Hyalangium gracile: one gene and its partner. The protein of the gene in region 1 interacts with the protein of each later gene in a pairwise test. Links are inferred from orthologs where the notes say so. Each region holds a gene or a part of one and is shown on either strand. Other genes may lie near its edges.

The links. The genes of interacting proteins can lie anywhere in the genome.
Region 2: the proteins of ftsA (region 1) and KY572_RS30110 interact in binary tests that used the Escherichia coli proteins (3 or more experiments, as listed by UniProt). The link is inferred for Hyalangium gracile from one-to-one orthologs.

The regions. Positions count from the first base shown.
Region 1 is NZ_JAHXBG010000012.1:37,792-45,243, reverse strand. What follows is about bases 3,301-6,218. They hold ftsA (cell division protein FtsA), read right to left. Parts: upstream 5,417-6,218; coding sequence 4,184-5,416; downstream 3,301-4,183. Other genes in these bases: KY572_RS24320 (cell division protein FtsQ/DivIB), read right to left, coding at 5,461-6,218; KY572_RS24330 (Ig-like domain-containing protein), read right to left, coding at 3,301-3,967. Also shown: more of KY572_RS24330, read right to left, coding at 1-3,300; more of KY572_RS24320, read right to left, coding at 6,219-6,315; KY572_RS24315 (D-alanine--D-alanine ligase), read right to left, coding at 6,445-7,338; murB (UDP-N-acetylmuramate dehydrogenase), read right to left, coding at 7,386-7,452. UniProt on the Escherichia coli protein: Essential cell division protein that assists in the assembly of the Z ring. May serve as the principal membrane anchor for the Z ring.
Region 2 is NZ_JAHXBG010000017.1:55,553-60,750, reverse strand. Bases 2,268-5,198 are described here. They hold KY572_RS30110 (rod shape-determining protein), read left to right. Parts: upstream 2,268-3,181; coding sequence 3,182-4,216; downstream 4,217-5,198. Other genes in these bases: KY572_RS30105 (tetratricopeptide repeat protein), read right to left, coding at 4,223-5,198; KY572_RS30115 (putative ABC transporter permease), read left to right, coding at 2,419-3,024. In the rest of the region: KY572_RS30130 (hypothetical protein), read right to left, coding at 1-175; KY572_RS30125 (hypothetical protein), read right to left, coding at 551-1,429; KY572_RS30120 (glycosyltransferase family 2 protein), read left to right, coding at 1,545-2,264. UniProt on the Escherichia coli protein: Forms membrane-associated dynamic filaments that are essential for cell shape determination. Acts by regulating cell wall synthesis and cell elongation, and thus cell shape.

The DNA of each region.
Region 1 (7,452 bases):
GCGTGCTCGAGTCGTTGCTCAGCACGGTCACCACCGTGGCGCCGCTGTCCTCGGCCACGGTGAGCGCGTCGTTGACGGCCGTCGGCGGGTCGTTCACCGGGTCGACCGTGACGGTGACCGTGGCGGTGGCCGTGCCGCCGTTGCCATCCGACACCGTGTACTGGAACGTCGTGGTGCCGTTGAAGTTGGGGGCCGGCGTGAAGGTGACGTTGGAGGCCGCGAACGTCACCGTGCCGTTGGCCGGCTGGGTGACGGAGGTGATGGTCAGCGTCTCACCGGTGTCCGGCGCCGTGCTGTCGTTGGCCAGCACGTTGAGCGGCGTGGCGCCGCTGTCCTCGGCCACCGCGAAGCTGTCGTTGTTGGCCGTCGGCGGATCGTTCACCGGCGTCACCGTCACCGCCACCGTCGCCGTGTCCGTGCCGCTGTTGCCGTCGGACACCGTGTAGGTGAACGTCACGGTGCCGTTGAAGCCCGCGGGCGGCGTGTAGCGCACCACCCCGCCGGTGAGCGTCACCGTGCCGCTGGCCGGCTGCGTGACGGAGGCCACCGTGAGCGTCTCGCCCGTGTCCGGCGCCGTGGTGTCGTTGAGCAGCACGTCCAGCGGGTTGTTCGAGCTGCTCTCGGCCACCGAGAAGGTGTCGTTCACCGCGTCCGGCGGGTCGTTCACCGGCGTCACCGTCACCGTCACCGTCGCCGTGTCGGTGCCGCCGTTGCCGTCCGACACCGTGTACTGGAACGTCGCCGTCCCGTTGAAGTTGGCCGTCGGGGTGAAGCGCACGTTGGAGGTGTTGAAGGTCACCGTGCCGCCCGTGGCCGGCTGGGTCGCCGCGGTGACGGTCAGCGTCTCGCCCGTGTCCGGGGCGATCGAGTCGTTGGCCAGCACGTCGAACGTCGTGACCGAGCTGTCCTCGGCCACCGTGAAGGTGTCGTCCACAGCGTTGGGCGGCGCGTTCACCTGCTCCACCACCACCGTCACCGTGCCCGTCGCCGTGCCGCCGTTGCCGTCCGACACCGTGTACTGGAACGTCACGGTCCCCGTGAAGTTGGTCGTCGGGGTGAAGCTCACCACGCCCGCGTTGAGAGTCACCGTACCGCCCGTGGCCGGCTGGGTCACGGTCGCGACGGTGAGCGTCTCGCCCGTGTCCGGCGCGAACGTGTCGTTGGCCAGCACGTTCAGCACCGTCGCCCCGCTGTTCCGGGGCACGGTGAAGCTGTCGTTCACCGCGACCGGCGGATCGTTCACCGGCGTCACCGTCACCGTCACCGTGGCCGTCGCCGTGCCGCCGCTGCCGTCCGACACCGTGTACGTGAACGTCGTGGTGCCGTGGAAGTTGTTCGCGGGCCTGAACCTGGCGATGTTCGTGTCGAAGGTGACCTGGCCATTGGCGGGCTGGGTCACGCCAATGAGGCTCAGCGTCTCGCCCGTGTCCGGCGCCGTGTTGTCATTGGCCAGCACGTTCAGATCGGTGAACCCGCTGTCCTCGTTCACCGTGAAGCTGTCTGCGGTGGCCACCGGCGGGTTGTTGCCCACCACCACCGTGACGGTGGCCGTGTCGGTGCCGCCGTTGCCGTCGGAGATCGTGTACTGGAACGTCGTCGTCCCACGGAAGTTCGCCGTGGGAGTGAAGCTGACGTTGGTGGGCGTACGCGTCACCGTGCCGTTGGCCGGCTGCGTGGTGGCGGTGATCGTCAGCGTCTCCGGACCGTCCGGCGCGCTCGTGTCGTTGGCCAGCACGTCCAGCACCGTGCCGCTGGTGTTGGCACCCACCATGAAGCTGTCCTCGACGGCATCCGGCGGGTCGTTCGTCCCGGTCACCGTCACCGTCACCGTGCCCGTCGCCGTGCCGCCATTGCCGTCCGAGAGCGTGTACGTGAACGTCGCCGTGCCGAAGAAGTTGCCCGTCGGCGTAAAGCTCACGCTCGTGGCCGTGAAGGTCACCGAGCCGCCCGCCGTCGGCTGCGTCACGCCGGTGATGGTCAGCGTCTCGCCCGTCTCCGGCCCGGAGTTGTCGTTGGCCAGCACGTTGAGCGGCGTGGCCGCGCTGTCCTCGGCCACCGTGAAGCTGTCCGGGTTGGCCACCGGCGGGTCGTTCACCGGCGCCACGTTCACCGTCACCGTGGCCGTGGCCGTCGCCGTGCCATCCGAGATCGTATAGGTGAACGTCGTGCTCCCGCTGAACTCCGCGGCGGGCGTGAACAGCACGGTGGCGCCGGTGATGGTCGCCGTGCCGTTGGTCGGCTGGGTCACCCCCGTGAGGGTCAGCGCCTCCGGGCCGTCCGGCGCGCTCGAGTCGTTGGCCAGCACATCCAGCGGCGTGGGGGTGTCCTCCTGCACCACGAAGGTGTCGGCGTTGGCCGTCGGAGGATCATTCGAGCCCGTCACCGTCACCGTCACCGTGCCCGTCGCCGTGCCGCCTCGACCGTCCGAGATCGTGTAGGTGAACGTCGTGGTGCCGAAGAAGTTGGGCGTCGGCGTGAACTGGACGATGCCGTTCGAGTGCGTCACCGTGCCCCCCGCCGGCTGCGTCAGCGCGGTGATGGTCAGCGTCTCATTGGCGTCCGGCGCCGTGCTGTCGTTGGCCAGCACGAACATGTTCGTGGCGCCGCTGTCCTCGGCCACGGTGTAGCTGTCGTTGGCGGCCGTGGGCGGGTTGTTCGGCTGTCCGACGACGCACGTCACCGTGGCCGTGTCGAAGAGCCCGTGCCCATCCGAGATCGTGTACGTGAACGTCGTGGTGCCTCGGAAGCCGGCGGTCGGAGTGAAGCTCACCCCGGTCGGGGTGAAGGTCACCGAGCCATTGGCCGGCTGGGTGACGGCGGTAATCGTCAGGGTCTCGGGCGGATCCGGCAGGTACGTGTCGTTGGCCAGCACGTCCAGCGCGTAGGCCACGGCATCACCCGGCACCGCGTAGTTGTCGTCCACCGCGTCCGGCGGGTCATTGACCTCGGGCGAGACGCTGATGGGGACGATGCGGGAGACCGCCTTGATCCCCTGGAGGCCGCTGTTGCCCAGGTCGTTGACCAACAGGATGATGCCCGTCTCTCCGTAGTAGTTGGGCGCCGGGGTGAAGCGCAGCCCGTTCAGGGCGGCGTTCATGTTGGCGAGCGTGCCTTCGAACTGCATGGACGAGTCGAACGAGCCGTCACCCTTGATGAAGGTCAGCCCCGTGGTCTGGCTGAGCGACAGCGAGCCGCGGACCGCGCCGCCCGTGATGTCCAGGGTCAGGTTGAGCTTGCGGTTGAAGACGTCCGGGTCCGCCAGGGCGATGCGGTTGCCGTTGGCCGCCGAGAAGATGATGTCGGTGTCCTCGGGGGCCGTCTGCGGCGGCACCGGGATGGGCGCGGTGATCGACGGCGCGTCGTTGATGCCGATGACCGTCTCCTCCGCATCCGAGTTGTTGCCCGGCGTGGGGTCCGCCGTCGTCGAGGAGATGGTGGCGCTCGCCTGCAGCAGGATGTCATCCTGGTTGGGCGCCTGCATGGTGAACTTGATGGTCGCCGGCTGGTTCACCGCCCACGGCGTGAAGAGCCGGCACGTCCACACATTGGCGTTCGGGCTACAGGCGAAGCCCGCCGGATCGAACGACTGGAAGAAGGCCTGGGTGGGCAGGGTGATCGCCACCGCGACGTCGGCCGCCGCGTTGGGCCCCAGGTTCACCACGTCGATCGAGTAGGTGACCGAGGACAGCTCCGCGATCGGATCGGCCGAGTCCGCGAGGAACAGCTGCAGGTTCGCGCTGTCGGCCATCATCCACGACACGTGCGCGTCGGGCTCCACCATCCAGTCAGCCTTGCTCGGCTGCTCGCGCGGAGCGACCAGCTGCTGCGGAACGGTGGATGGCTCGGGAGAAGTCTCGGGAGCGTTCAGCGACTCCGGGCCGCAGCCGACTCCCATCACTCCCATCAGGAGCAGGGGCATCAGCAAGCGAGCGTTCACGGAGCACAAAGAGGACGAAGAGGAACCCATCATGGTGGATGTTCCGGACCGGGACGGGGCCACTCCGGGGAGCGGCCTCATGCTGCGGTCGTGTCGGATCTGGGTAACGACGTGATCAGTTGGACTACTGCGGCCTACCCGAAGCGTTGCGTTAACGATTGTACCCGAGGAATGTTGATCAAAAAAAAGAGGGATCCCATTCGGGATCCCTCTTCTTGCTTTCCGGGTTTCGGGCGCGCAGTCAGGCTAGAAAATTTCCTCCAGCCACTCGCGCATCCGGCCTTTCACTTTCTTGTACACGTTCTCTTCGCGAATCCGGAACATTCGCCGGTCGAGGTGGCGAGCGCCGTAGACGACCAAGCCCACGCCGGTGGCGTACATGGGGCTCTTCACCACGTCCACCAGGCCACCGATACCGCGAGGCATACCGCGCCGCACGGGCAGTCCGAGCACCTCCTCGGCCAGCTCGGGCATGCCCGCCAGCAGCGTGGAGCCGCCGGTGATGACGACGCCCGAGGCGAGCAGGTCCTCGTAGCCGCACTTCTGGATCTCCCGGTGGACGAGCTGGAAGATCTCCTCCACGCGCGGCTCGAGGATCTCGCAGAGGATCTGCCGGCCGAGCACGCGCGGCTGGCGGCCGCCCACGCTGGGCACCTCGATGGTCTCGTCCTTGTTCACCATGGAGGCGAGCGCGCAGCCGAACTTCTGCTTGATGCGCTCGGCCTCGTGCGCCGGGGTGCGCAGGCCGATGGCGATGTCGCTGGTGAGGTTGTTGCCGCCCAGGGCGATGACGGCGGTGTGGACGATGGCGCCGCCGGAGAAGATGGCGATGTCCGTGGTGCCGCCGCCGATGTCCACCAGGCACACGCCCAGCTCCTTCTCGTCGTCGCTGAGCACGGCCTCGGCGGAGGCCAGCGGCTGCAGGACGATGTCGGCGACGTTCAGCCCGGTGCGGTTGGCGCACTTGACGATGTTCTGCGCGCTGGAGACGGCGCCGGTGACGATGTGCACCTTGGCCTCCAGCCGCACGCCCGCCATGCCCAGCGGCTCCTTGATGCCGCCCTGGTCGTCGATGATGAACTCCTGCGGCAGGACGTGGATGACCTCCCGGTCCAGCGGGATGGCCACCGCCTTGGCGGCGTCGATGACGCGGGCGATGTCCGCCTCGCGCACCTCCTTGTCCTTCACCGCGACGATGCCCTGGGAGTTGAAGCCCTTGATGTGGCCTCCGGCGATGCCCGTGTAGACGTGGGAGATCTCCGCCCCCGCCATCAGCTCGGCCTCTTCCACCGCCCGGCGGATGGAGGACACGGTCGCCTCGATGTTGACCACGACGCCCTTGCGCAACCCCTTGGAGGGGTGGGTGCCGATTCCGATGATGTCGATCCCGCTGTCGGTGAGCTCACCGACGATCGCGCAGATCTTCGTCGTGCCGATGTCGAGGCCGACGATGATCTCCCCAGACTTCTGCTTCGCCATGACCACTGCCTCCCGGTGCCCCCACTCTCGTGAAAGGGCGTTCCCTACTGCGCCGAGCTCCCGTTCCTCTCGGAGACGGGGCTCGAAAGCTTCACTGCCACCCAGCCGGGCCGAGCCCGGTTGTCCAGGTGGATGACATCCGCGGCCAGCCCCTTGGCGCTCAGCTCGCGCCGCACGCGCGCCAGGCGCGTCAGCTTGGCCTCCGTGTTCCCCTCCCCCATCAGCACCTCCTGGCCGGCCACCGTCACCAGCGCCAGGGACGTGCCCTCCACCCTCACCTCGGACAGCCGCTCGTGGCGGCCGAGCTTGAGCGCCGAGTACGAGCGCGCCACCTCCAGCGCCGCCTTCAGGCGCTCGCGCACCACGGCGGGATCCTTCACGTACGCATCGCGCTCCACGCCAGTGACGAGCGGCAGGTCCAGCCCGTCTCCGGGCGTCACCCGCTTGAAGGGCTCGCCCTCCGCGTCCAGCACGTACAAGTCGCCCAGCACCACCAGCGCCTCGGGGGTGTGCTCCACCACCTGGACGGACACGGAGGCCGGGAAGTGCCGCGTCACCTCCACGCTGCGCACCCACGGGTGCTGGAGCATGGCCTTCTCCAGCAGCGGCACTTCCATGGAGAAGAGGTTCTGTCCGAGCGCCAGGCCGGACAGCTTCACCAGCTCCGGGCGCGAGGCCCGCGTGAGGCCCGAGAAGTTCACGTCCTGCAGCTGGAAGCGCGGGGAGCTCAGCGCCCAGGCGCGCAGCTCGATGCCGCCCCAGATGAGCCCCGCCGTCAGCGCCGCGGCGAGCAGGCCCTTGAGCACGGGTGCCCCGTGCGTCCGCACGACGCCTTTCACCGCCTCCTTCTTCTGGGCGGTGTCGACGCGGCGACGGTTCTTGGACTTCCCAAAGGCCATGGAAAACAGGTCCGCATGCTGCGCCGGGTTGGATCGGCGCGCCAGTTTTTGGCTACAGGTACGTGGCTGTAGCGGAGGGGCTCAGGGAAACCCCTTATCTTCCTGGGGGAAAAGAGCGCCGGCGCGCTCTCAGGACTTGAGCGAGGCCGTCAGGAGGATGCGCTCGCACAGGGCGGGGAAGTCGATACCCCTTCCGGCGGCGATCTTCGGCAGCAGGCTCGTCTCCGTCATACCTGGCAGGGTGTTGATTTCCAGAACGTAGACGTCCCCGGACTCGGTGGCGATGACGTCCGAGCGCGACGCTCCGGAGCACCCCAGCGCCTTGTGGACGGCCAGGCACACCTCGTTGACGCGGGTGTACTGGGCCTCGGGCAGCGGCGCGGGGAAGAGGTACTTCGTCCCGCTGCCGGCCTTGTACTTGGCCTCCGCGTCGTAGAACTCGCGGGCGACGACGACTTCGATGACGCCCAGGGCCTCGTTGTCCAGCACGGCGCCCTGCACCTCGCGGCCCTTGATGAACTGCTCCACCAGGAGGAAGCCGGCGAACTTCGAGGCGTCGTCCACGGCGGCCAGGTAGGCCTCCTTCGTCTTGCAGACGTGGACGCCCACGCTGCTGCCCTCGCGGCTGGGCTTGACGACGACGGGGAACGGGAAGGGCAGCGAGTCCACGGCGGCGCGGGCGGTCGCGGCGTCGGTGAACACCTTATAAGGAGGCGTGGGGATGCCGTGGTGGGTGAAGACCTGCTTGGCGTAGACCTTCTCCATGCCCAGCGCCGAGGCGAGCACGCCGCTGCCGGTGTAGGGGATGAAGAGCGACTCGAGCAGCCCCTGGATGGAGCCGTCCTCGCCGTAGCGGCCGTGGAGGGCGATCCACGCCACATCCACCTTCTCCGCGGCCAGGCGCGCGGCGATGTCCTTGCCCACGTCGATCTCCACCACGTCGTAGCCGAGAGAGCGCAGCGCCTTGGACACGGCGGCTCCGGTGCGCAGCGACACGTCGCGCTCCGCGGACAGGCCACCCATCAGCACGCCCACGCGCTTGTTCTTCAGATCGGACTTGGACAGGACGCTCACGGAAGGAACTCCCCTACGCGTTTGACTTCGGGTTTGAGCTCGACGCCCGTCTCGGCCTTCACC
Region 2 (5,198 bases), on another replicon or contig:
CCAGCAAGTCATAGCTGGCGATGCGCTCCTCGGGAGTCGCCCCGGGCGCCTGGGTGGCCAGCCGCAGCTTCTCGGCGGCACGCTCGTAGCGCAGGGACTGGTAGAGGGCACGCCCCTCATCGAGCTGAGGGTTGGCGGCAACGAGCCATGTGGCGACAGACAGCAGCGACAGCATCCTGTCCTCAGTCCAACGAAGGGGCCTCGAGTCTATATCGCGCACGCATACCGAGTCCCTTTTACCCCCCCTCGGGTTTCCCCCCTCGCGCGCCTGTCCCACTCCGAGGACATGTGGCGCGCGCGCGCATACTCCAAGGCCGCTTCAAGAGCACATGAGCGCCTTGTGTTTTCAGCCACTTACCGTTGGCCCGAGGCTTGTAGTGGAGTCCGTGCAGATGAGGGCGGCCTTCGCCGAGGACCGGAGCGCCGACCTGGCAGTCCAGCAGAAACGCAGCTTGCCCTGCCCGCCTGCCAGTGAGGGGGGAGTCGGGTGTGACGGCCGAAGGGGGTTCCCGCTCGCGAGTGGGAGCCCCCTTTGTGTTTCCGCACCCGGTCAGGGCGCGCACCGGGACTCGCAGCCCCCATCGAGCGACTCCCACACCCGCACATCATCCACGTAGTAGGCGGTGCCATCGGCGGTGTCCGCCGAGGTGCGGAAGTTGATGGAGTAGTTGTAGGTGGCGTTCAGGGAGATGCCGTAGAGGAACAGGTGCCAGGCATCATCCGTGAGGGTCTGCTTGTCTCCCCGGGTGTCGAGGCTCGAGTCGTAGCCGCTCGAGCTGAAGCGCCGCGGGTAGAGCCGCAGCTCTCCGGCCACGCTCCCCCGGTTCATCCAGGCGGCCACGCAGTAGGTGGGGCCCACGCGGACCTTCGACGCGAGCAGGTTCTCGCTCAGCTGGGCCCCGAAGAAGTCATCCGACTGGCTGGTGTCCCTCTGCACCTGCAGCGCGCCCGTCCCCGTGCGCACCCGGGCGGAGCTCCGGGAGAGGCGCCCGGCGCCGGTCTCCGCGTAGTCGTTCACCTCCACGGCCTGCTCGAAGCCCCCCGCAGGCAGGAGGTTGGGAGGACAGCCCGCATCCAGGGGGCTCCCGCCATCCACCATGCCGGTGCCTCCATCCCCCGCGCCCCCATCCCCGGGGCCCGCGTCGGGCAGGGTGCCCCCGTCGCCGCCGCCTCCATCCGTGGAGCCTCCGTCGACGGAGCCTCCGTCCATCCCGCCATCCGTTCCCCCGGGCCCCTCGCACACCGGCACCTCGGAGGCGAGCTGGCACGTGCCGCGGCAGCACGTCAGCTCCGCGTCCTCGCACCCGTGCTCCGCGTCACACGGGCGGCCCACCAGCTCATGGGGCTCCGGCAGACAGCTGGCGATCAGCACGACGGACGTGGCGATCCCCAGCGAAAGGAGCGTCAGCAGCAGGGGGGAGCGGTTCACGGCCCGCAACCCTACCACGCGCAGGTCTCCCCCTCCCCCGGGCCCGAGGGGGGCGCGAGCGACGTTCCGGGAAAAGTCGCCCCAGGGGCTGAAATCGGATAGAGGCCGGCCCGCAATGCTCGTCTCGCTCGTCATCCCCGTCTACAACGAGAGCTCCACGCTGGCGGAGCTGCTGCGCCGTTGCATCGCCGTGGACTTCCCCAAGGAGCTGGTCATCGTCGATGACTGCTCGCGGGACGGCAGCCGCGAGTTCCTCCAGGAGCTGTCGGAGAAGGGTCTGGAGGTGCTGGGCGGCACCCCGCGCAACCGCAACGAGGTGCGCGTGCTCTTCCAGCCGCGCAACCAGGGCAAGGGCGCGGCGCTGCGGCGCGGCTTCCAGGAGGCCACCGGGGACATCATCATCGTCCAGGACGCGGACCTGGAGTACGACCCGAGGGACATCCCCCGCGTCATCCAGCCCATCCTGGATGGCGAGGCGGACGTCGTCTACGGCAGCCGCTTCACGGGCACGCCGCGGCGGGTGCTCTACTTCTGGCACACGGTGATGAACAACGTCCTCACCACGCTCTCCAACATGACCAGCGGGCTGAACCTCACGGACATGGAGACCTGCTACAAGGCCTTCCGCTCCGAGGTGCTGCGCTCGGTCACCGTGGACGAGGACCGGTTCGGCTTCGAGCCGGAGATCACCGCCAAGATTTCCCGCGGCAACTGGCGCGTCTACGAGGTGCCCATCAGCTACCACGGGCGCACCTACGAGGAGGGCAAGAAGATCGGCTGGAAGGACGGCGTGCGCGCCCTCTACGTCATCGCCAAGTACGCCGTGAAGCGCTAGGCGCTGTTCACCCCAGGACAGTGCGGGAAGGGCTGTGGGCTGGCGGACAGCGCAAGCTGCCGGCCGGGGCGCCGGATCGAGCAGCCGGGAACACCGTGCCATTGGACCGGTGGGTAGGCATGCCCGGCCCTCGGACGATTCCTAATGTCCGAGTGTGCTAGCGAGATTCCTTCTCTACGGGTGTGCGGGCTGGGTGCTCGAGGTGTGCTTCACCGGGACGAGCGCGGCGATCTTCCAGAAGGACTCCCACGGGACGGCCAAGACGTACCTGTGGATGCACCCCATCTACGGGGCCACGGCCCTGGGGCTGGAGTTCCTGCATGACCGGCTGCGCTTCCTGCCCCGGGCCGTGCGAGCGCTTGCCTACACGGCCGTCATCTTCGGGGCCGAGTACACCACCGGCTGGCTGCTGCGCCGGGCGCTCGGCCGCTGTCCATGGGACTACAGTCAGCGGGGGTGGAGCGTGAAGGGGCTCGTCCGCCTGGATTACTTCCCCTTCTGGTACGGGGCGGCGCTGCTGTTCGAGCCGGCCCGCGAGGCGCTCCTGAGCGTCACCAGCGAGGCCCTGCGCCAGACGCCCGAGTTCCGCCACGCCGTCCGGGACGGCCAGGTGCTGCCGCCCCCCCATGCCGGCCCCGTGGAGTTGGAGGCGGGGGCTACCGGGGCGACGTTCCAGGGGGCCCTGGCGGCCGAGAAGCAGGAGGAGGCGCAGCAGGAGCTCCCCCTGGGAGCGGACGCCCTCCCCTCGCCGGTAGGCTGAAAAGCTCTTCCCTGGCTGATTGCCTTCCAGCCCACGGTCTTTTCTAGAGGTGGGTTTTCTTCCCGCACCGCTCGCCACGTAGTAGTACCTTCACGATTCGCGGTGTTTGGTTCACCTGGGGAAATTCCGCAGGACTCCCGAAAGTTTCCGCCCCCGTATGTTCGACTGGCTCCACACCCTCTTCTCGCGTGACCTGGCAATCGACCTGGGCACGGCGAACACGCTCATCTACATCCGCGGACAGGGCATCGTCTCGAACGAACCCTCCGTGGTGGCCGTCCAGCAGGACGCTCGTGGCGGCAAGAAGGTGCTCGCGGTGGGCAAGGAGGCCAAGGAGATGCTCGGGAGGACCCCGGGCAACATCGTGGCCATCCGTCCGATGAAGGACGGAGTCATCGCGGACTTCGAAATTACCGCGGCGATGCTGCGCTACTTCATCCAGAGCGCGCACAACCGCCGCACGCTCGTCAACCCGCGCATCATCATCGGCATCCCCTCGGGCATCACCGAGGTGGAGCGGCGCGCGGTGCGCGAGGCGGCGGCCAACGCGGGCGCCCGCGAGGTGTACCTCATCGAACAGCCCATGGCCGCGGCGATTGGCGCGGGGCTGCCGGTGACGGAGCCCAGCGGGAACATGATCGTCGACATCGGCGGCGGCACCTCGGACGTGGCCGTCATCAGCCTGGCCGGCATCGTGTTCGCCAAGAGCGTGCGCATCGGCGGCGACAAGCTGGACGAGGCGATCATCCAGTACGTCAAGCGCAAGTACAACCTGCTCATCGGCGAGCGCACGGCCGAGGCCATCAAGATGGGCATCGGCACGGCGTACCCGACCGACGAAGTGATGACCATGGAGATCAAGGGACGCGATCTCGTGGCGGGCGTGCCGCGCACGCTGACGGTGAGCAGCGACGAGGTGCGTGACGCGCTGGCCGAGCCGGTGAACGGCATCGTCGAGGCGGTGAAGCTGACGCTGGAGCGCACGCCGCCGGAATTGGCCGGTGACATCGCCGACCGCGGCATCGTGCTGGCCGGTGGCGGCGCGCTGCTGAAGAACCTGGACACGCTGCTGCGCGAGGAGACGGGCCTGCCGGTGTTCCTGGCGGAGGATCCGCTCTCGGCGGTGGTGATTGGCGCGGGCAAGGCGCTGGAGTCCCTGGACATCCTGCGCCAGGTCACCCAGCCGGGCTGAGCGCCCTCACGGCGCGGGCCAGGGCCGGGGGATGCGATTCCCCGGCGCCGGGGGCGCGGACACTGCGTCTGCACGCCTGGACGGAGTGTTCTGGATGACCTGGATGTGGAGGCGGTGAGAGGGCGCGGGCGCGGTGAAGGCGGGCGTCTGGGTGCTCTCGAGCCAGGCGGAGTCGTCGGAGCCGGCATCGAGCGCGCGGCGGGCCATGCCACCCAGCATGTCGGTCCAGCGGGCGTAGGCCTGCTCCACGAAGCGGTTGTAGTTTATCTCGCGGGCGCGAACGAGGTAGGCGGCGGCCTGCAGGCCCGGCGGCAGCAGAGGGAAGTCCGGCTTCACCGTGCCTTCGCGCACGTAGGTGTCCAGCGCGTCGCGGGCGCCCATCAGCGTGAGGCTCGAGCCGAAGAGGCGGTCCGCGGCCTGCGCCTCTCCGCGACGTGAGAGCTCCAGGGCGAGCACCGCGGCGGTCTCCACATCCAGGCGGAGCAGCACCTTCTCGGAGGCCGCGATGGCGCGCTGCACGGCCTTGTCCATGTCCTTCAGGACGGCCCGGGTGAGCGCGAGGGCGTCATGGGCCGCGGGGTCCTTGACCGCCTTCATGTCTTGGTCTGTGACGTTTCCCTCTCCGGTGAGGAGGGACAGGAGCGCCATGCGCTCCGGAGAGTCCTTGATGGCGGAGGGGATGAGATCGCGCGCGACGTACTGGGTGCCTCGGGGTCCCGCCACATGGGCCAGGCGGCCAGCGAGGACGGTGTAGTCCCAGGTGACGTGGCGGGGGTCCTCCGCGAACCTGCGCACCTCCAGGGAAGCCTCCGGCACCTGCTTCAGGAAGAGCATGGCGCGCACGCGCAGCTCCAGGTCCGCCAGCGACTCGGGAGCCTTGACGAGCGCCCGGTCGAACAGCTCCAGCGCCTCCTGGGGATAGCCGTCGGAGAGGCGGAGGCGGCCCTGCGCACGCATCGCCTCGGGGGACTCGGGGAAGCGC